Regions from separate parts of the Brevibacillus sp. RS1.1 genome, predicted to be linked through region 1. Evidence: riboswitches for the same ligand, from Rfam matches in the RefSeq annotation. Region 1 holds a riboswitch; each other region holds the start of a gene.
The links. A riboswitch is a leader RNA that binds a small molecule or an ion and turns the genes downstream of it on or off. The one in region 1 is predicted to bind cobalamin.
Positions count from the first base shown of each region.

Region 2: linked by a shared signal. The riboswitch ahead of metE (5-methyltetrahydropteroyltriglutamate--homocysteine S-methyltransferase) and the one ahead of HP570_RS04460 (ABC transporter substrate-binding protein) in region 1 are both predicted to bind cobalamin.
Region 3: linked by a shared signal. The riboswitch ahead of nrdI (class Ib ribonucleoside-diphosphate reductase assembly flavoprotein NrdI) and the one ahead of HP570_RS04460 (ABC transporter substrate-binding protein) in region 1 are both predicted to bind cobalamin.
Region 4: linked by a shared signal. The riboswitch ahead of HP570_RS18870 (energy-coupling factor ABC transporter permease) and the one ahead of HP570_RS04460 (ABC transporter substrate-binding protein) in region 1 are both predicted to bind cobalamin.

Region 1 covers NZ_JABSVA010000001.1:951,104-955,849, reverse strand. The annotation lists gene HP570_RS04470 (pyridoxamine 5'-phosphate oxidase family protein) at 45-629, opposite strand; gene HP570_RS04465 (MBL fold metallo-hydrolase) at 786-1,730, shown strand; cobalamin riboswitch at 1,882-2,030, shown strand; gene HP570_RS04460 (ABC transporter substrate-binding protein) at 2,187-3,170, shown strand; gene HP570_RS04455 (FecCD family ABC transporter permease) at 3,172-4,209, shown strand; gene HP570_RS04450 (ABC transporter ATP-binding protein) at 4,218-4,746, shown strand, end outside.
Region 2 covers NZ_JABSVA010000001.1:204,661-209,406, reverse strand. The annotation lists gene nrdE (class 1b ribonucleoside-diphosphate reductase subunit alpha) at 1-123, shown strand, start outside; gene nrdF (class 1b ribonucleoside-diphosphate reductase subunit beta) at 179-1,129, shown strand; cobalamin riboswitch at 1,216-1,414, shown strand; gene metE (5-methyltetrahydropteroyltriglutamate--homocysteine S-methyltransferase) at 1,560-3,851, shown strand; gene HP570_RS00825 (acyl-CoA thioesterase) at 3,875-4,351, shown strand; gene HP570_RS00820 (DUF418 domain-containing protein) at 4,701-4,746, shown strand, end outside.
Region 3 covers NZ_JABSVA010000001.1:209,999-214,744, reverse strand. The annotation lists gene mnmA (tRNA 2-thiouridine(34) synthase MnmA) at 1-739, shown strand, start outside; gene HP570_RS00860 (hypothetical protein) at 761-1,090, shown strand; gene HP570_RS00855 (ACT domain-containing protein) at 1,130-1,642, shown strand; gene HP570_RS00850 (alpha/beta hydrolase) at 1,674-2,498, opposite strand; cobalamin riboswitch at 2,669-2,868, shown strand; gene nrdI (class Ib ribonucleoside-diphosphate reductase assembly flavoprotein NrdI) at 3,031-3,390, shown strand; gene nrdE (class 1b ribonucleoside-diphosphate reductase subunit alpha) at 3,377-4,746, shown strand, end outside.
Region 4 covers NZ_JABSVA010000005.1:340,449-345,194, forward strand. The annotation lists gene HP570_RS18845 (DIP1984 family protein) at 1-14, shown strand, start outside; gene HP570_RS18850 (hypothetical protein) at 299-463, opposite strand; gene HP570_RS18855 (energy-coupling factor ABC transporter ATP-binding protein) at 519-1,367, opposite strand; gene cbiQ (cobalt ECF transporter T component CbiQ) at 1,364-2,161, opposite strand; gene HP570_RS18865 (energy-coupling factor ABC transporter substrate-binding protein) at 2,158-2,442, opposite strand; gene HP570_RS18870 (energy-coupling factor ABC transporter permease) at 2,439-3,203, opposite strand; cobalamin riboswitch at 3,346-3,539, opposite strand; gene HP570_RS18875 (quinone-dependent dihydroorotate dehydrogenase) at 3,672-4,746, opposite strand, start outside.

The DNA.
Region 1 (4,746 bases):
GTTTTCAAACAAAGAAGCTGCGAGCAAGGCAGCTTCTTTGCGTTTTACGCTTCGTTATCCCCACCTACTGCAGGAAAAAGCTTTTGTCCCAAGGGTGTTGGCAAGCCATCCATGCTTACTACGTTGTTTTCCTTTTGATAAGCAAGCAGTTCCTGTTCGTCTTTAGCCAAAGTCCATTTCTGAAGGGTGTCGCGTTCTTTTGAGTAGGAATAGAAGGGGATAGCCCAGCCGCAAGAAGTCTTTACTTCCTGTACGTTTACGGTAATGATTTGACGAGCACCGGGCAGAAGCGGGAAGTCTTTTACGAGCTCATCCCACCGAGGCGAATCTGGGAGAATAACCGTTCCTTTGCCGAATAAGCGCATGATGAGAGGAGGGCCTTCAAATGCACAAAACATGAGAGTAATCCGGCCATTTTCCTGTAGATGAGCACTGGTTTCGTTTCCGCTTCCAGTCAGGTCTAAATAGGCCACCTCGGTAGGCGATATGATGCGAAAGGAATCGTACCCTTTCGGTGAAAGATTCACGTGACCATCTGTGTCCATAGGAGCAGAGGCAACGAAGAACATTCGCTGCTTCTTGATAAACTTCTCATGCTCAGGTCGTAACTCAGAGAAAAGCTGACCCATTTTGCACCCCTCCAGGTAAAGGAATTGTTTTTACTACCCTCATATTACGATGAAAATATGAAGAATTTGTGTTGATATTCCCAGTACGTCCCAAATTGATGATAAAGTATAAATATTCTTGCAACAAAATCACCTTTGAAAAGGAGGAGCATTTACATGCAATCATCACAGCCAATTTACTTAGGGGAGCGCATCCATTTAATAGACGGTTTCGATATGGGCTGGGCGGAACGCACGGGGACTTATGTCATCGCTGAAGAAGAACTGACTTTGGTTGAAACAGGGCCAAGCCCCTCCGTCCCATACATCAAGACCGGCCTCGCCAAGCTCGGTTTTACCCCGGAACAAGTAAAATACATTATTGTGACGCATATTCATTTGGATCATGCGGGAGGAGTGGGACTTTTTCTACAGGATTGTCCAAACGCAAAGATCGTCGTCCATCCAAAAGGTGCACGTCACCTCGTTGATCCAAGCCGACTGATCGCAGGGGCGAGAGCGGTGTACCATGATGATTTTGATCGATTGTTTGATCCGATTGAAGCTGTTCCCGAAGAGCGGATTTTGATTCGTGGAGACGGGGATACATTAAAGATCGGGGCGAATTGCATGTTGGAGTTTCTGGATTCGCCAGGGCATGCAAATCATCACTTCAGCATCTACGATCCCGTTAGCCGCGGCATGTTCACAGGTGACACGGCAGGTGTCCTTTATCCGCAGCTTAAAAAGGATGGTATACACCTCGTGCTGCCATCTACTTCTCCGAATCAGTTTGACCCGGATGCCATGTTAGCGTCTCTACGTCGATTTGAAGCGCGCAAGCTGAATCGCATTTACTTTGGTCATTTTGGGATGTCTGAACAGGTAGACGATGTGTACCGCCAAATACGTGAGTGGCTCCCCGTGTTTGTGGCGGAAGGAGAATCAACACTTGCTGCTGGACAAACATATGCTGATCTGTCTCGTAAGTTATTGGAACGAGTCTCGGAGCATCTACAGTCACAAGGCATCAATGATGACCACGAAGTTTTCGAAGTACTCAAGCTGGATTTACAGGTGTGTGCCATGGGCATTCTGGATTATTTGCACAAACGAGGGTAAAAGCTTTGCCAAAAGCATTCTATTTGCCTGAACTTTTTGTTCAGGCGTTTTCATTTTTAGCAGGCAAGAAAGTATTGGCTTACGTGTTTGTCATTCTTTTTTCATCCAAGGAATGCTATGATGTAGGATGAGTCATGGACTGTGACAATTTCAAACGTAACAGCAAATAGGTGCCTCGTCTTTTCTCAAAAAGATCGGGTGAAAAGGGAAGTCGGTGAAAATCCGACGCGGTCCCGCCACTGTAAATCGGCTCGTTCCTCAGCCGTAAGCCAGGAGACCTGCCTGTTTGTTTTTGTGCCTGTTGCCTTCGCGGAAAGGATCGGCCTATTTCAGGAAGCAGACCATCCTGTCTGTTTGCCCTGAGGTGCCGACCCTTTGATTTCCGAATGGAAGCAAGGGTCGCTTTTTTTATTGGAAGGTACAGTCAATCAGACACGCAGAAAGGAAGTTCTACATATGAAACGTTCATTGCGATTCATGATCCCACTACTAGTTGCGGCGAGCCTCGCAGGTTGTGCGGGTAACGATAACAGCCAGCCAGCACCTGGTGGACAAACAAGTGCACCGCAAGAGAATACAGCCGAGCAGTCTGCAAAACAAACAACGTATCCGTTGACAGTCAAGGATGCGACAGGAAAAGAAGTAACCTTTGCAAAAGCTCCTGAGCGAATCGTCTCCACATCACCTGCCGAGACAGAGATTTTGTTCGCATTAGGCTTGGAAGATCGGATCGTAGCTGTCTCAGACTATGATGATTATCCAGAAGCGGCGAAGACAAAACCGAAAATTGGCGGCGTCGTCAAACCGAATGAAGAAGCGATTCTCGCTCAAACGCCAGATATGGTCGTCGGTGGGATTTCGATGGAGAAGCCAGTGGCTGACAAGCTCAAATCTCTCGGGATGCCCGTCTACATTACCCATCCGACAAAGATGGATGACATCCTAAACAATGTGTTGGCGATGGGAGTTATCACTAACAAACAAGAACAAGCCGAAAAAGTTGTCGCGCAAATGAAGAAAGATATCGCGTACGTTCAAGAAGCAGTGAAAAATGTAAAACCAGAAGAGAAGAAAAAGGTATACCTTGAGTTTTCCCCAGGCTGGACAGTCGGAAAAGGTGAATTCATGGACGAGCTCATCACACTGGCTGGAGCGACGAACATTGCTTCTGATACACAGGGCTGGAATCCGATCAGTGAAGAAAAGATTTTGCAAAACGATCCAGACGTCATTTTGTATGCGAGCGGAATTACCGATGAAAAGACTGGCGTCAAGCTGGAGGATATGATTGCCAAGCGTAATGGCTGGGATAAAATGAAGGCGATTCGTGAAAAACAAATCTTTGGCATGGACCAAAATATTTTGTCCCGTCCTGGTCCGCGTATTACACAAGGCTTGATTGAAGTAGCGAAGGCGATTTACCCTGACTTGGTGAAATAAAATGAAGAAACGATTGTTCATATGGGGAGGAGCCAGCTGTCTCGTCCTTCTGGCTTCAATAGTCATCAGTATCTCGATGGGGGCGGCACACCTTCCCATTTCGCAAGTATGGCTCATCCTGCTCCACCAAATCTCGGGCTTGTCTGAGTGGATCACCGTAACGTGGCCGGAGTCATCTGAGCAAATTGTCATGAAGGTTCGTTTTCCACGCGTTGTATTGGCTGTTTTGATTGGTGCTTGCTTGTCACTTGCGGGAGCGGGCTTTCAGGGAGTTTTGCGTAATCCGCTCGCCGATCCGTTTACGATGGGCGTGGCATCAGGTTCTGCTGTCGGAGCAGCCTTTTTGATCCTGTTTGGCTTACAAATCAGCTTTTTGGGTGCATGGAGCACGCCTGTTGTCGCTTTTCTTACAGGACTGCTCAGTTTATGGATCGTACTGGGACTCGCGAACACGCAAGGAAAGCTGCAAACGGAGACCCTGATTTTGTCTGGTGTTGTGGTGCAGGCTTTTCTCGGCTCACTCGTTTCCTTTATGGTGTCGCTATCGGATCAGACGGTGAATGAGATCGTGTTCTGGCTGATGGGCAGCTTGTCATTTCGGGGCTGGGCCTTCACGTATGTCTTGATTCCGTACTTGGTCATAGGCGGAATGGTGCTGGTAAGCTATGCGCGTTCCTTGAACCTATTTGCGTTAGGCGAGCGGCAGGCTGCGCATCTCGGCGTCCATGTAGATCGAACGAAGCTGGTGGTTCTGGTCGTTTCGACACTCCTGACGGCAGCGGCGGTTTCTATCGCGGGAATTATCGGGTTCGTTGGCCTGGTGGTACCGCACCTCGTCCGTATGCTTGTCGGTCCTGACTATCGAATTTTACTGCCGATGGCTGCGATCTGCGGTGGTATCTATGTGCTGTGGGCTGATACTCTCGCCAGAATGCTGCTAAGTCCAACGGAAATCCCGCTCGGTGTCGTGACTGCATTTCTGGGTGCACCGTTTTTCGCGTATTTATTGAAGCAAAATAAACGCTTTAGGAAGAGGTAACGTATGCAATGATCAATGTGCACAGCTTGCAAAAATCGTATCAGGATACGCCAGTTTTGCACGGAATCGATTTTTGCGTGGACAAGGGAGAATTTTTTGGCATTATCGGACCAAATGGAAGTGGTAAATCCACCTTGCTGAAAATGATTTCAGGGGTCATCAAGGCAGATGCAGGAGATATTTTGCTTCAGGAGAAAAAGCTTCATTCCTATCCGCGCAAAGAGCTTGCCAAAATACTGGCTGTATTGGAGCAAGAGGGTTTGCCGCCAGTCGGCTTTCGTGTCCGAGAGGTGTTGGAGATGGGGCGCTTTCCATACCAAAATTGGCTGGGGGAAGAGAAGCAGGATGTCGCATCGCTCATTGATGAAATCGTACAGATGCTCGGCCTTGAACATTTGGAAGAGCGCACACTGGATCAGTTGAGTGGTGGGGAAAAGCAACGCGTAGCTTTGGGGAAGGCATTGATCCAAAGACCTCAAGTGCTGTTGCTCGATGAACCCACGACTTACCTCGATATCGGGTACCAGATTCAGCTTA
Region 2 (4,746 bases), 750 kb from region 1:
AACATTTCAACCAGAGAACTGGCTCGCTATTATATTTACGCAGCGAAAAAAGGTCTGAAGTCGCTCTACTATACGCGTACGAAGCATTTGACTGTAGAAGAGTGCATTAGCTGCGCAGTTTAGTGAAGTCGATTCATATAAGGAAAAGCATCAAGCAAAAAGAGAAGAGGAACGCCATATGAAAGCAGTCAATTGGAACAGGCCGGACGACGATTTTACGATGACGTTTTGGAATCAAAACATCATGCAGTTCTGGACGGATGATGAGATTCCGTTGTCAGATGACAAGATGGCCTGGATGGAGCTCAGTGCGACTGAACGGGATACGTATAAAAAAGTATTGGGCGGCCTCACCTTGCTGGATACGGTTCAGGGTGGAGTAGGGATGCCGAAGATCATGGAGCATGTCGATGGACTGCAAAGAAAAGCGGTTCTCGCCTTCATGGGCATGATGGAGCAAATCCATGCCAAATCGTACAGCAGTATTTTTACAACGCTGGCATCAACAGAGGAGATTGACGGTATTTTTTCGTGGGTAGAAAACAATCCACATCTGCAAAAGAAAGCGGCCCTCATCTCCAAACGCTATCAAGAAATTGAGAAACCGAAAGACTTGTACATGGCGATGGTAGCGTCCGTCTTCCTGGAAAGCTATCTGTTTTACAGCGGCTTCTTCTATCCGCTCTATTTGGCGGGGCAAGGAAAGATGACAAGCAGCGGGGAAATTATCGACCTGATTGTTCGTGACGAGAGCATCCACGGACTCTATGTCGGTGTTCTCGCGCAAGAAGTCTATCAAGGCCTGAGTGTGGTCGAGCAGACCGCAGCAAAAGAGGAGCTGTATGCCCTTTTGCACGAGCTGCAAGAAAATGAAGAGGCCTATACGACTTCGTTGTATACCGAAATCGGATTGGCTGACGAGGTTCATGCCTACGTGCGCTACAACGCGAACAAAGCTTTGATGAATCTGGGGCTGGACCCGCTATTCCCGGAGGAAGAAGTGAACCCGATTGTGCTGAACGGCATTCGTACGCAGACGAAGCAGCATGACTTCTTCTCGAAAAAAGGAAATGGTTATGTCCGTACACTAAACGTAGAGCCGTTGACGGACGATGATTTTAGATTTTAGTATGACAAAAATTGGATTCTGTGTTACTGTATGAACAGTATGCTGCCCTGCTCGTTTTCTGGGGCACTTCATAGAACCATGATAATTTCATAGGAGTGGGAACAGGTTCTTTGGTTATCAAAATCAACCAAGGATGAAAAGGGAAGTCGGTGAGAATCCGACACGGTCCCGCCACTGTATGAGGGGAGTCGGCACATTTATTAGCCACTGATCCAAACGGATTGGGAAGGTATGTGCAGATGATGATCCCAAAGTCAGGAGACCTGCCTGTTTCGACGACACTGCTTAACCTACGGGAGATAGGGAGGTGTTAGGATGCTGTGATCTCAGTGCTTATTTGGCATTTCTAACGTTCTTTTTGATCGTTGGAGATGCCTTTTTTATTGGGCGGATTCAAGTCAAGATCGAATGAAGAATGGAGAGGAAGCTCATGAAAAGCAGCAATTTGGGATATCCACGGATCGGGAAGAACCGCGAGTGGAAAAAGGCATTGGAAGCATTTTGGGCAGGCAGCATCGATGAGGCAAGCCTGGTACAGCAAATGGAGCAAATCCGTCACCAAAACCTGTTACGTCAGCAGGAAAAAGGGGTCGAGCTGATCCCTGTGGGTGACTTTACGTACTACGATCACATGCTGGATATGGCTGTGATGTTTGGAATGGTCCCCAAGCGCTATGAATACGAGGGAGGCCCGGTTTCATTAGCCACTTACTTCGCCATGGCTCGCGGTTCGAAGGAAGCTGTCGCCAGCGAAATGACGAAATGGTTTAACACGAACTACCATTACATCGTCCCGGAGTTCGGTGAAAGACAACCAGCCATAACCGAGAACAAGCCTCTCCAGGCCTATTTAGAGGCCAAAGAAAAGTATGGCATCATCGGAAAGCCTGTTATTGTAGGCCCGTATACGTTTGTCAAATTGTCTAAAGGATATGAGAAAAACGAATTTGAGATCATCGTGGATCAACTCGTTCCGCTCTACATAGACGTTCTCCGGGAGTTAGAGCTGCACGGCGTGGAATGGGTGCAAATCGATGAGCCTGCATTTGTACTGGATGTCTCTGAGCAAGAACGCGCCATCATCAAGCGTATCTATACGCAAATCGGTCAAGCACTACCGCATCTACAATGCATGTTGCAAACCTATTTTGAAGCGGTGGATTGGTACAAGGAGCTAGTTTCCTTACCGGTAAAAGGAATCGGTCTTGATTTTGTACACGGAGCGAAGCGCAATTTGACTCATCTGAAAACACACGGGTTTCCAGCAGACAAGATTCTCGCAGCGGGAATCATCGACGGTCGTAACATATGGCGTGCGTCCATTGAGGAGAAATGGGAGCTGGTCAATGAAATTTCCGAGATCGTTCCACTCGAAAAGCTGTGGCTGCAACCGTCTAGCAGTTTGTTGCACGTTCCTGTAACAGTTGAAGCAGAGAGCGAATTGCCAGAGGAAGTCGTGTCTGCATTGGCGTTTTCCGACGAAAAACTAGGGGAAGTACAGCTTTTAGTCCAAGGATTCCGATATGGTAAGTACGTCATTTCAAAAGAGATCGCTCAAAATGAAGCGGACTTGCTGAAGCTCGCTTTATCTCCAGCAAGGAATCGTCAAGATGTGAAGAATGCTTTACGTCAAATCGCTGCTGTCAAACTTGAAAGAAGTGTTCCTTATCTCGAACGTCGAGAGATTCAACAAAATACGTGGAAGTTGCCACTGTTACCAACGACCACAATCGGTAGTTTCCCGCAGACGGCGGAGGTTCGTCAAGCTCGACAGCAGTTTAAAAAAGGGAACTGGACAGTGGAGCAATACGACGCTTTCATTCAGGCGCAAATCAAGGAATGGGTCAAAATACAAGAAGAGCTCGGTCTGGATGTCCTCGTCCATGGTGAGTTCGAACGAACAGATATGGTTGAGTATTTTGGCGAAAAGCTCGATGGCTTTTTGTTCACGAAAAACGGCTGGGTGCAGTCATATGGCTCGCGTTGCGTGAAGCCACCTGTTATTTACGGAGATGTGGAGTTTGTGGCACCAATGACGGTCAAAGAAAGTGTGTATGCAAAATCATTGACCGCCAAACCAATGAAGGGTATGTTAACGGGCCCAGCAACTATTCTGAATTGGTCGTTTGCTCGAGACGATGTCTCCAGACAAGAAGTGTGCGAACAAATCGCGTTGGCATTGCGAAAAGAGGTAGAAGCCTTGGAAGAAGCGGGGATTCTCATGATTCAAGTCGATGAACCAGCGTTGCGCGAAGGACTTCCGCTCAAAAAAGAAGAGCAAGCAGCTTATCTCGAGTGGGCTGTCAGAGCGTTTCGTCTAGCGACTTCCACTGTTGCGCCGAGCACCCAGATTCATACACATATGTGCTATTGCGAATTCCATGATTTCATGGACGTCATCAGCGAACTCGATGCAGATGTGATCTCGATTGAAACCTCACGTAGCCACGGAGAACTCGTGTCTGTGTTCGAAACAGGTACGTATGATAAAGGCATCGGGCTCGGCGTATATGATATCCATAGCCCCCGAGTTCCAGCTGTTTCAGAAATGGAAGATATGGTAGCACGAGGCGTACAAGTACTGCCACCGGACCAATTTTGGATAAACCCGGATTGCGGGCTGAAGACGAGAGGAAGAGAAGAAACCGTTCAGTCATTACGAAACATGGTTGCGGCAACGAAGGCGATTCGGAATCGTTTGACAGCTCAGTCGGGAAGGTGAACGCGATGAGAGGAGCCACACAAATGATGACAGAAGCACGACCGATCCAACAATCGAGAACCTTTTTGACTGATCTCGTCTTTCCGCCGGATACCAATCACCACCATACCATTTTCGGTGGAAAAGTCATGGCCTATGTAGATAAAATCGCCTGCATCGCAGCTATGCGACATTGCCGTAAGCCTGTTGTCACCGCGTCGAGCGATTCCTTCGATTTTCTTGCGCCAATCAAGACAGGGGAAGCGATCAACCTGGAGGCATATGTGACCTGGACCCATAAGACATCGATGGAAGTATTCGTGAGAGTGGAAGCGGAGAACTTGTTGACTGGGGAAAAGCGCATGACAGCACGCGCGTATCTGACGATGATTGCCCTCGACGATCAAGGAAAGCCGACGATCGTACCTGGTGTTATTCCTGATACTGAGGAAGAGCGCATACAGTATGAAAAAGCGAAGGAACGCCATGTATTGAGAAGGAAGCGGAAGGTAGAGATGTAAGGAGGGACACTATCCCCCCTATAACGAATAGATGCCTCTGGTGAGCTTGGTTGCAACAAGTCACCGGAGGCATTTTTTTTATGACTATTTAGAAGGTCGTTTTCTGCCACTGGATTCATTCTCGCTTCCGTACGATTTACCTTTTCGTCTATGGCTAACTTCTTTAAAAGGGGTGCTCTGGTAATTTTACGATTTAGTAAGATTGTACTCTGTATTGTAAGACAGCAGTCATTCATTTATCTAAATTTAACGTGTATGTTTAAGTCATGAAACCGACTTGGGGAGTTGAAAAGATAAAGGTAGGTAAGGTGTTTAATCCAAATAACTATTTTCAATGAGGAGATTCTACATGAATAAAATAAATTCGTATACAAGAATAGACATTATGGATTACT
Region 3 (4,746 bases), 740 kb from region 1:
TACCGGCCATTACGCGCAGGTTAAGTACATCGATGGCGAGTACAAGCTGATTCGTGGCGCTGACAACAACAAGGACCAGACTTACTTCTTGAATGTATTGGGCCAAGAACAGCTTTCCAAAACGATGTTCCCGATTGGTCATCTCCCGAAACCGCAAGTAAGGGAGATCGCGGAAAAAGCAGGACTCTATACAGCGAAAAAGAAGGACAGTACAGGGATCTGCTTTATTGGGGAGCGCAACTTCCGCGAGTTCCTGCAAAACTATTTGCCAGCCAAACCAGGAAATATCGAGACCGTAGATGGAGCAGTCATCGGTACGCACGACGGGCTGATGTACTATACATTGGGCCAACGACAAGGCCTAGGGATAGGCGGAGGTCATGGCACAAGCGGGCAGCCTTGGTTTGTTGTAGACAAGGATCTGGAACGGAATGCCCTGATCGTTGGCGAAGGCTCTGATCATATCCGTCTGTACTCGAAGAGTCTCTTGGCGACCAACGTGAGCTGGGTGAGTGATAAGAAACCATCCGAAACGTTTACTTGTACAGCCAAATTCCGTTATCGTCAGCCAGATCAGGGAGTAACCGTTCATCTGCTGGAGGATGGCAACGTAGAAGTTGTATTTGATCAACCGCAAAAAGCAGTGACACCTGGTCAGGCTGTCGTCTTCTACGATGGGGAAGTGTGCTTGGGTGGAGGTACGATTGACAAGGTACGCTTAGTCGATAAAGAGAACTAAGATAGACGGGGGAAGCACTCGGTGGATGCTACGAAAAAATCAAAAGTGATTATCGTTTCATTTTTGGCGGGAGCAGTTCTCTTGGCGATCATCTCTTATTTCGGGATGGCCTCCATGGGTAAAGAGCATATGGCGACGATCCAAAACGTCATCAAGGAGAACGGCGGGGTTGTAAACGCGGGTGGAGTGACAGCGGTACCGATGGATGAAAGTCCTTTTACCAATAGCGGAAAAGGCAATACCATCTACCGTATCTACTTTACGAAAGATGGGCAAACGTTGACGGCTTGGTATCGTGCTGATAACGAATCCTCCATCAAGAAAGAGCCGGAAGCGTGGATTCTGCCGTAATAACGAGGATAAACCTGACTGGGAGAGTGAAGGCATCACATGACCCAATATGCTGGATTGCGTGAACTGGCTGAACTGATTCGAAGACTCGAGCCAGAGTTAGCGGGTGCACAATTAAGTATTCTTGCTCATGAAAATAAAGAGGAAATCGCAACATTGCTAGTGGAAGGACTCGGGACAAAGATTCCTGTCCAACACAGCTCTGGCGAATATGCGAATCATTTGGCGATTTTGCGTGTAGGAGCGAACAAGTACACCTTTGCGCAAGATTGGAGAGAAGTGTACATCAGTGAAATCAATTACTGCGCTTGTCGCATACCTCCAGGGGCCCACGGATTGTTGGTTCGCCATATCGATTATCCAGGCGTGATTTATGATGTCTCACGAAAACTGGCCGAGTATCAAATTAATGTTTCCAAGTTGAATGTATCCCGCGAGCAAAAAGGGAAGAATGCCCTGCTTATCTCTGTGACTGATGAAGAGATTACACCAACGATTGTATCTGCCATCGAAGAGCTGCCCCAAATCACCAAAGTGTTATCTCTACAGTAAGCGAATCATGAAAAACAAAAACTGCCCGTTGTTAGTAGCGGGCAGTTTTTTTCGTGGCGAATCTGAGTCCTTGACTAATGAAGACTGGCAAAACGGACGAGTGATTTTCGTTGGCAAATTCCTTAAAGGAAGCCTTGATTTGGCCCTTACCCATGGAGGACAATCGTTCGATCATCGCCAGCGATTTTTCTTTGACCAAGAATCGCCCATCGTTTTCCAACTCCCCGATGGTGAGGAGTGCATGGACGTCGAGGTCATCTGTCAGCAGGCTCGGCAATTGACTCTCCTTCGCAAGCAGCACGCTCTCATTCCAGTGGATAGAGGGACTACCGGCAATATATCGCTGGAACGCGTGTGGTCTTGACAGAAGCACATGCAAGACAAATAAGCCGCCTAGCGAATGTCCCAAAATCGCTTGCTGGGTCCGATCGATGGGGAAGTCGTTTTCGATGCTAGGCTTGAGCTCCTCCTCTAAAAAGGTGAGGAACTGCTCGGCTCCCCCCATCTGTGGCCACTCGGCTCCTTTTGGGCTGTCAGGAAGCTCTGAGGCGGGAACTTCATACGTGTAATCATAGAAACGGGCAGGATGGTATGGATCGTCTGTTGGATAGCCAATCCCGACGACGATAGCAGGATACACGCCAGTTCGTTCAGGGCCACGTGATTGTATCCGTATCGCTTCGGTCATAGTGGCAAAAACAGAGTTGCCATCTAGCAAATATATGATGGGAAAGCCTGATTCCGGAGGGGGATCGGCAGGTATACTTACGAAAATGTGATAGTCACGCTCTTGATAAGTCATGATTCTACGGTATGAACGAGGTATGACGACAGGTTGATAGTCGGTGCTTTTCATGAGGGCGACTCTCCAATCTCTCCAAGGCTAACCAACACACACAAAATCTATTATATGAACGAGAACCAGAGATTGGCAATAGCCGAAAAAGGAGAATAGTTAGTTTTCGAAAAGAGCCCATACTGAGCTTGACTCCTACGATATATTGAGGTAAAGTAAGTTTTACCAACTACATATTGATGCGGTAAGGTGTTTACCAGCCAGATTTGGTAGACTTAATAGGGAAGTCGGTGAGAATCCGACGCGGTCCCGCCACTGTAATGAGAGAGCTCCATTTGCGAAAGAAGGCCACTGATCATGAAGGATCGGGAAGGTGAAAATGGAGCGATGATCCAAAAGCCAGGAGACCTGCCTAACCGCTTGCACTGTTTACCCTACGGGAGATAGGGAAGTGTTCGAGCGCTCAATTCGCATTGGTGAATTGCTAGATGGAAGTCATCACGCGCATTCGGCATGTAAACGTCGGATGCGCTTTTACTTTGGCTAAATAACATACATACAGAGTAAAAATAGCAAGGATAGGATGAGGGACATGCTAATCGCTTATGATTCAAAAACAGGAAACGTCCGACGATTCGTCAACAAAATTAATCTGCCACATGTGGAAATTGATCAAGATATGGTGCTGGACGAGCCATTCATTTTGATCACATACACGACGGGATTCGGACAAGTGCCGGAGAAGGTGGCGACGTTCCTGAAGCGAAATCATGTCCATCTGCGCGGGGTATCTGCCAGCGGCAACCGCAACTGGGGAACCAGCTTTGCCAAAAGCGCGGATACGATCGCGAGCCAATATGGCGTTCCGGTGATTTCTAAATTCGAACTGTCCGGTACCGGCCGTGACGTGGAACAATTTACGAGTGGGGTGGCAGCAATTGCGGCATATTGAATTGAACAACGAACTGATGCAGCGTGGCAACGACGGATTTTATCAACTGGAAAAGGATCGGGAGGCGGTTGCGGTCTTCATGGAAGAAGTGCAGTCCAACACGATGACTTTTGGCAGTGTCAAAGAACGCATGGACTATTTGATCGAGAATGACTTCTATGAAAACGTCTATGAAACATACACAGTTGAGCAGGTCGATGAGGTTTTCCGTTTGGCCTATGACGCCGATTTTCAATTTGCTTCGTATATGGCTATCTCCAAATTTTATAAAGATTACGCTTTGAAAACGAACGATAAATCGATGTACTTGGAGCAGTATCCAGACCGGGTGGCCGTTGTGGCACTGTCCCTTGGACAAGGTGACTTTGAGCTCGCCAAGCGTTTAACGGTCTCCATGATGGACCAACGCTTGCAGCCAGCGACACCAACCTTCCTGAACGCAGGCAAAAGCCGCCGGGGAGAAATGGTCTCCTGCTTCTTGCTCGAAATGGATGATTCACTGAATTCCATCAACTTTATTTTGGGAACTTGTATGCAGTTATCTAAAATTGGCGGCGGTGTAGCCGTGAACCTGTCCAAGCTTCGCGGACGAGGAGAGCCGATCAAAGGCGTCGAGGGCGCGGCAAAAGGTGTCATGCCCGTTCTCAAGCTGTTGGAAGATGCGTTTTCCTACGCGGATCAAATGGGGCAACGCAAAGGCTCAGGTGCAGCGTACTACAACATCTTCGGCTGGGATATCAACGAGTTTCTCGATTGCAAAAAGATCAATGCGGATGAAAAAGCCCGCATCAAAACGTTGTCCATCGGCCTGATCGTACCAAACGTGTTCTACAAGCTGGCCGAGGAAAACAAGCCATTGACTGTGTTTGCTCCGTACTCCGTGTACAAAGAATACGGTGTGCATCTGGATGATATGGACCTCGATGAGATGTACGAGGAGCTCTTGGCTAACGATCGCATCAAGAAAAAGACCGTGATGAGCGCACGCGAGATGTTGACCAAAATCGCGATGATCCAAATGGAATCGGGCTATCCGTACATCATGAACAAAACGAATGCGAACAACAACCATGCGCTGAAAGATCTCGGTTCGGTAAAAATGTCAAACCTGTGCACGGAAATCTTCCAGCTACAGGAGACTTCGACGATTGCCAATTACGGCGAGATGGATATCATCCGTCGCGATATTAGCTGCAATCTGGCATCGCTCAATATTGTCAATGTGATGGAACGCAAAATGATCCGCGAATCTGTCCACGAAGGAATCGAAGCCATTACAGCCGTGAGTGACATGACGCGTGTAGAAAACGCTCCAGGCGTTCAAAAGGCAAATCGTGAGCTGCACTCTGTAGGTCT
Region 4 (4,746 bases), on a different contig from region 1:
TGCAAGAAACCTGACGTAAGAGACATGGAAGTCGGTAGTCTGTCTGCAAAAGGCGAACACGTCCCCATTCAACAGGGTTAATGTTGAAAACTCATTGGTCGGGTCGAGGGGCAACCCTGAGGGTTCAAATCCCTCTCTCACATAAGAAGCCCAGTAATGTGACATGAGTAATGCGTACTTGGTATTGTAACTACCGTGTGTTGATTTTGTCTGACAGACGAGGGTGGGTACGGGGATCATTCCATGTAAAAAAGCCCTTCACGCCTTTATGTGGCGAGAAGGGCTTCTTGGCGCAAATTTACGCCTTTCCTTTTAGGTAATCATCCTTTATCTTCTTTTCCTGTTCAGCGGTAGTCATGTCTTTCTCCAACACTTGATACATCAGTTCATCCTTCACTTGGCGAGGGATTCCTTTTTCCTGATGATTCGGGACAGATGAACTCGAGACAGAGTCATGTTCCATACTGCGTACCTCCATGGCTTTTTGGGGTTAGCTTACCCGAAAGCGCCCACTCCATTCACCATACCCGCTGAACACTTAGCATTTTTCGCAGCTCGTCGACCGAACGTGGAATACTTCCGCCCAACTCTCGCTTCCACTGCTCAGGCAGTGCCTCCCACACATCCACGAGCAACGGCATACCCAGATGAAGGCTTTCCAGCATGTCTCTGTTTTCCAATGCCTCCTGCGGATCTCCCGCGAACACAAGCCTGCCTTCATCCATGATGCAAATCCACTCGGCCCATTCAAACGCAATATCCATATCGTGTGTTGCCATCAAAACAGTCGTTCCTTGCCGGTGAATAGCATCGAGCTCCCGCAGCAAATTTTTGGTCTGGTAGCGATCCAGATACGCAGTTGGCTCGTCCAACAGCAAAAGCTCGGGCTCCATGACCATGACCCCCGCGAGTGCCAGTCTCCGTTTTTGTCCCAGGCTCAAATGATGAATTGGAGCTTCTGCCAGCTCTCTTAACCCGAATGCATCCAGCACCTTTTCTACCTTTGCCCGGATTACGTCCACAGGCAGCTTCTGATTGCATAAACCGTAGGATATATCTTCCGCGACTGTGCTTGCGATCAACTGATGCTCGGGATCTTGAAAGACCAAGCCTACCTTTTGCGTCATCTCTTGCAATGCGGCTCGTTTGTAGACAATGGGTTTCCCCTTCCACAGCACCTGTCCCTTCTGAGGCTCGATGATCCCGTTTCCATGCAAGAACAGGGTCGACTTCCCACAGCCATTCCGCCCCAAAAGAACACATTTTTTCCCCTCTGGAATCCATAAGGACAGCCCTGACAGGACTGGTCCCCGCCCTCCTGGATACGTGTACTGCAAATCGATGAACTCCAACAACCGTGATGTCATAACCGCCAACCTCCTGTCCACCACTCAAGCAGCACCAGCAGCATACAGCCTGCGATTGATTCCCACTCATAGCGGCGCGAGCGGGCATGGGAATGAAACGAGAGCACCTGCATGCTCTCCCCGAAACCTCTTGCCGCCATTCCTTTGTGCAGGGCTTCGTATTTGCGCATCGCTCTGACAAACAATTGCGCAACGAGAACCCCTGCATCCCGAAGTGTCGCCCGGAAGCCGCGATGACCTCCGCGCGAACGTTGGGCAATCCAGAGCTGGTGAGAAATCGTTACCAACACAAAAATAAACCGATACATGATCATTAATAAATCAGTCACAAGAACAGGCATATGAAGCCGGCGAAGCACCTGCAAGATTTCGGCAAACGGCACGGTAAACAAAAGGAAAGCAAAGCAAGATAAGCTCGCCATGGTCCGCCAAAATAAAATCCAAACTTTACTGAAGGAGGACATCGGCACATAGAGCACATACGTACCGAATTCCCATGCTGCCGCGACCTGTACCTGTACTCCTCCTGCTCTCACTCCTTCAATCAATAGAGCAGGGAGCCCCGCCGCGAAAAACGAGAGTGACACGATCATAAAGGCACAGTAGATTCGGACAGGAATACGGGCATACACCACTACCCATACCGTCATCCAAACCACGACCGCCATCTGCATCCATACATGTCCCACCAGGACGAGCAGTAGCATTGCACTCGCCAGCAATAGCTTATGAGCTGGCGGCAGATGTTTTAGCCTGTTTTGATAAGAGAGAGAATCAAGCTGCAACCCGTTCATTTTTTGCGTTTATCCAACCGACCTTTGTACAAGCCCACGGCGTAGCCAACCACTCCCGCTCCCAACGCCGCCTGCACCGCAAACAATAGACTCTCCGTCTCTCCCCCTGGCGGTTCTATTAGCGGTTGAAACCATGGTTCGTAGTTCGGAGCGATTTCCTTGATCGCTTCCTCCGCCACGCCGTCTGCGCCGCCAAATTCCGAGTCCTGCACCAGTAACAGCGGGACAGTAGCCAGTACGATTACCCCCAAGAGTAAAAGCCAGTTCCATCCTTTTTTCACAGCGATTCCTCCCGTTTGAGCAAACGAAGCTGTGTAAGCTCTTTTGCGTTATAAGATAACAACCAGTTCCAAACAAGAACGGTCAACAGACCTTCACTGATAGCGAGCGGTACTTGCGTGAACGCAAAAATTCCTGCGAATTTGGCAAACGAAGCCAACACTCCGCCAGATTCAGCTGGAAATGCGAGTGCCAGTTGAAGCGAAGTCACCACATAGGTAGCGAGATCAGCCAAAGCCGCCGCCGCAAAAACCGCCAGACGCTGACTTCCGGCCACTTTCATGATCAACCGATAGATTCCGTATGCCACCATGGGTCCTACTACTGCCATAGATACAGCATTTGCCCCTAGCGTAGTCAAACCTCCATGCGCCAAAAGCAAGGCTTGAAACAAGAGCACCATACTCCCTAACACAGACATCGCAAAAGGCCCAAACATAATGGCGCCAAGGCCCGTTCCAGTCGGGTGAGAGCTGCTGCCTGTAACCGAAGGGATTTTCAATGCAGATAAAACAAATGCAAATGCTCCTGCAACGCCAATAAGGAGCTTCATCTCGGGATGTTCTTTTACAATCTTGTTAATCGAGCGAATCCCAAGAATAAAGAATGGCAAGAACACAGCCCACCAAAATAAGGCCCAGGATAATGGCAAATACCCTTCCATGATGTGCATTGCATGTCCTGTCTCAGGTTCATTGAGCAAAAAATACAAGACAAAGCCCGCGATCATCAAACAAGTAGATACGAGACGAGATCGATTCATGTTTATCCTCCTTCACTGACTTTCATTCTTTCCTCCAAACAAAAAAATCCCATCCATCAGTGGACGAGATGTGCACACAAAACAACAGACTGACTAGACAGCCTCATTGCCTCGTATTCACCGCTCCTTTCCGCGAAGGTTCTGTGGGTGTGGCTACTAGGTAGGTCTCCTGGCTTCCAGATCCATGCGCTCCTTGTCCTTCCCCATACGAAGATGAGTGGTTTCCTTCTCAAAGAGAGCTCCCTGGTTACAGTGGCGGGACCGCTCGGGACTTTCACCCGATTCCCTGTTACCCTTTATGTGTCACATAAAGGCACCTAACGCCGACTATATGCAATTGACTGACAATTCATGTTTGTCCCACATCATTATACCGGATCACTACATAAATCGGAAGAATATAAGCAAAAACGCATAAGTCGATGACCCGCTACAAAGGAGCCATAGACCTATGCGTACTTGTTCTTTCTATTCTTTTGCGTCTACGCCAATTACTTCACTAATATGTTTAAAACCATCGCGTTGCATGAGCTTGAGCAGTTTTTTGTTGATTTGTTTGGCGATACCTGGGCCCTGATAAATCATCCCCGTATACACCTGAACAAGACTGGCTCCTGCCCGGATTTTCGCGTAGGCATCTTCGCCGTTATAAATACCGCCGACACCGATGATTGGTACCTTGTCTCCTACTTCTTGATAAATCTCCTTCACCCAAGCAGTGGAACGCTCTGTAAGAGGTCTTCCGCTCAATCCGCCCGCTTCCTCGGCAAATCGATGTCCGGAAACGGCCTCACGTGACAGTGTCGTATTGGTAGCGATAATTCCGGAAATGCCTTCTTCTACAGCAGCGTGAACAACATCGCGCATGTGCTCATCTGACATGTCTGGCGCTACTTTTAGCAAGATCGGCTTTTTCTTGATGGAACGCCCTTCCATTTCGGTTGCCTTTTCTCTTACTGCACGCACCAAATGACGCAAGCTCTCCGTTTCCTGCAAGTCACGAAGATTCGGGGTATTTGGAGAGCTGATGTTAATGACGAAATAGTGACCGTATGCATAGAGCATGTCCATACATTTGCTATAATCGACGGCCGCTTCTTCATTCGGCGTTACTTTGTTTTTCCCAATGTTAATCCCAATCGGAACATCTGAGTATGCGTAGTCGACCAAATGCTGGGAAGCCAGATAAGCACCGTGATTGTTGAAGCCCATTCGGTTAATGACAGCTTGATGTTCCGGCAATCGGAACAATCGGGGCTTTGGATTGCCTGGCTGCCCCTGCGGCGTCAATGTCCCGATTTCCACAAACCCAAAACCAAGAGCACCCAACGCATGATAAACTTCTGCATTTTTATCAAAACCGGCTGCAAGTCCGACTGGATTCGGAAACGTCATTCCCCACAGCTTGTTCTCCAATCGCTGGTCTTTTACCTGATAGATCATCTTCAGGATGCTTTTGCCTGGAGCAGAATCCTCCACCAGCCTTAAGGCACCAATTGTCTTTTCATGAATCTCTTCCGCATCTTGCTGGAACAGATATTTT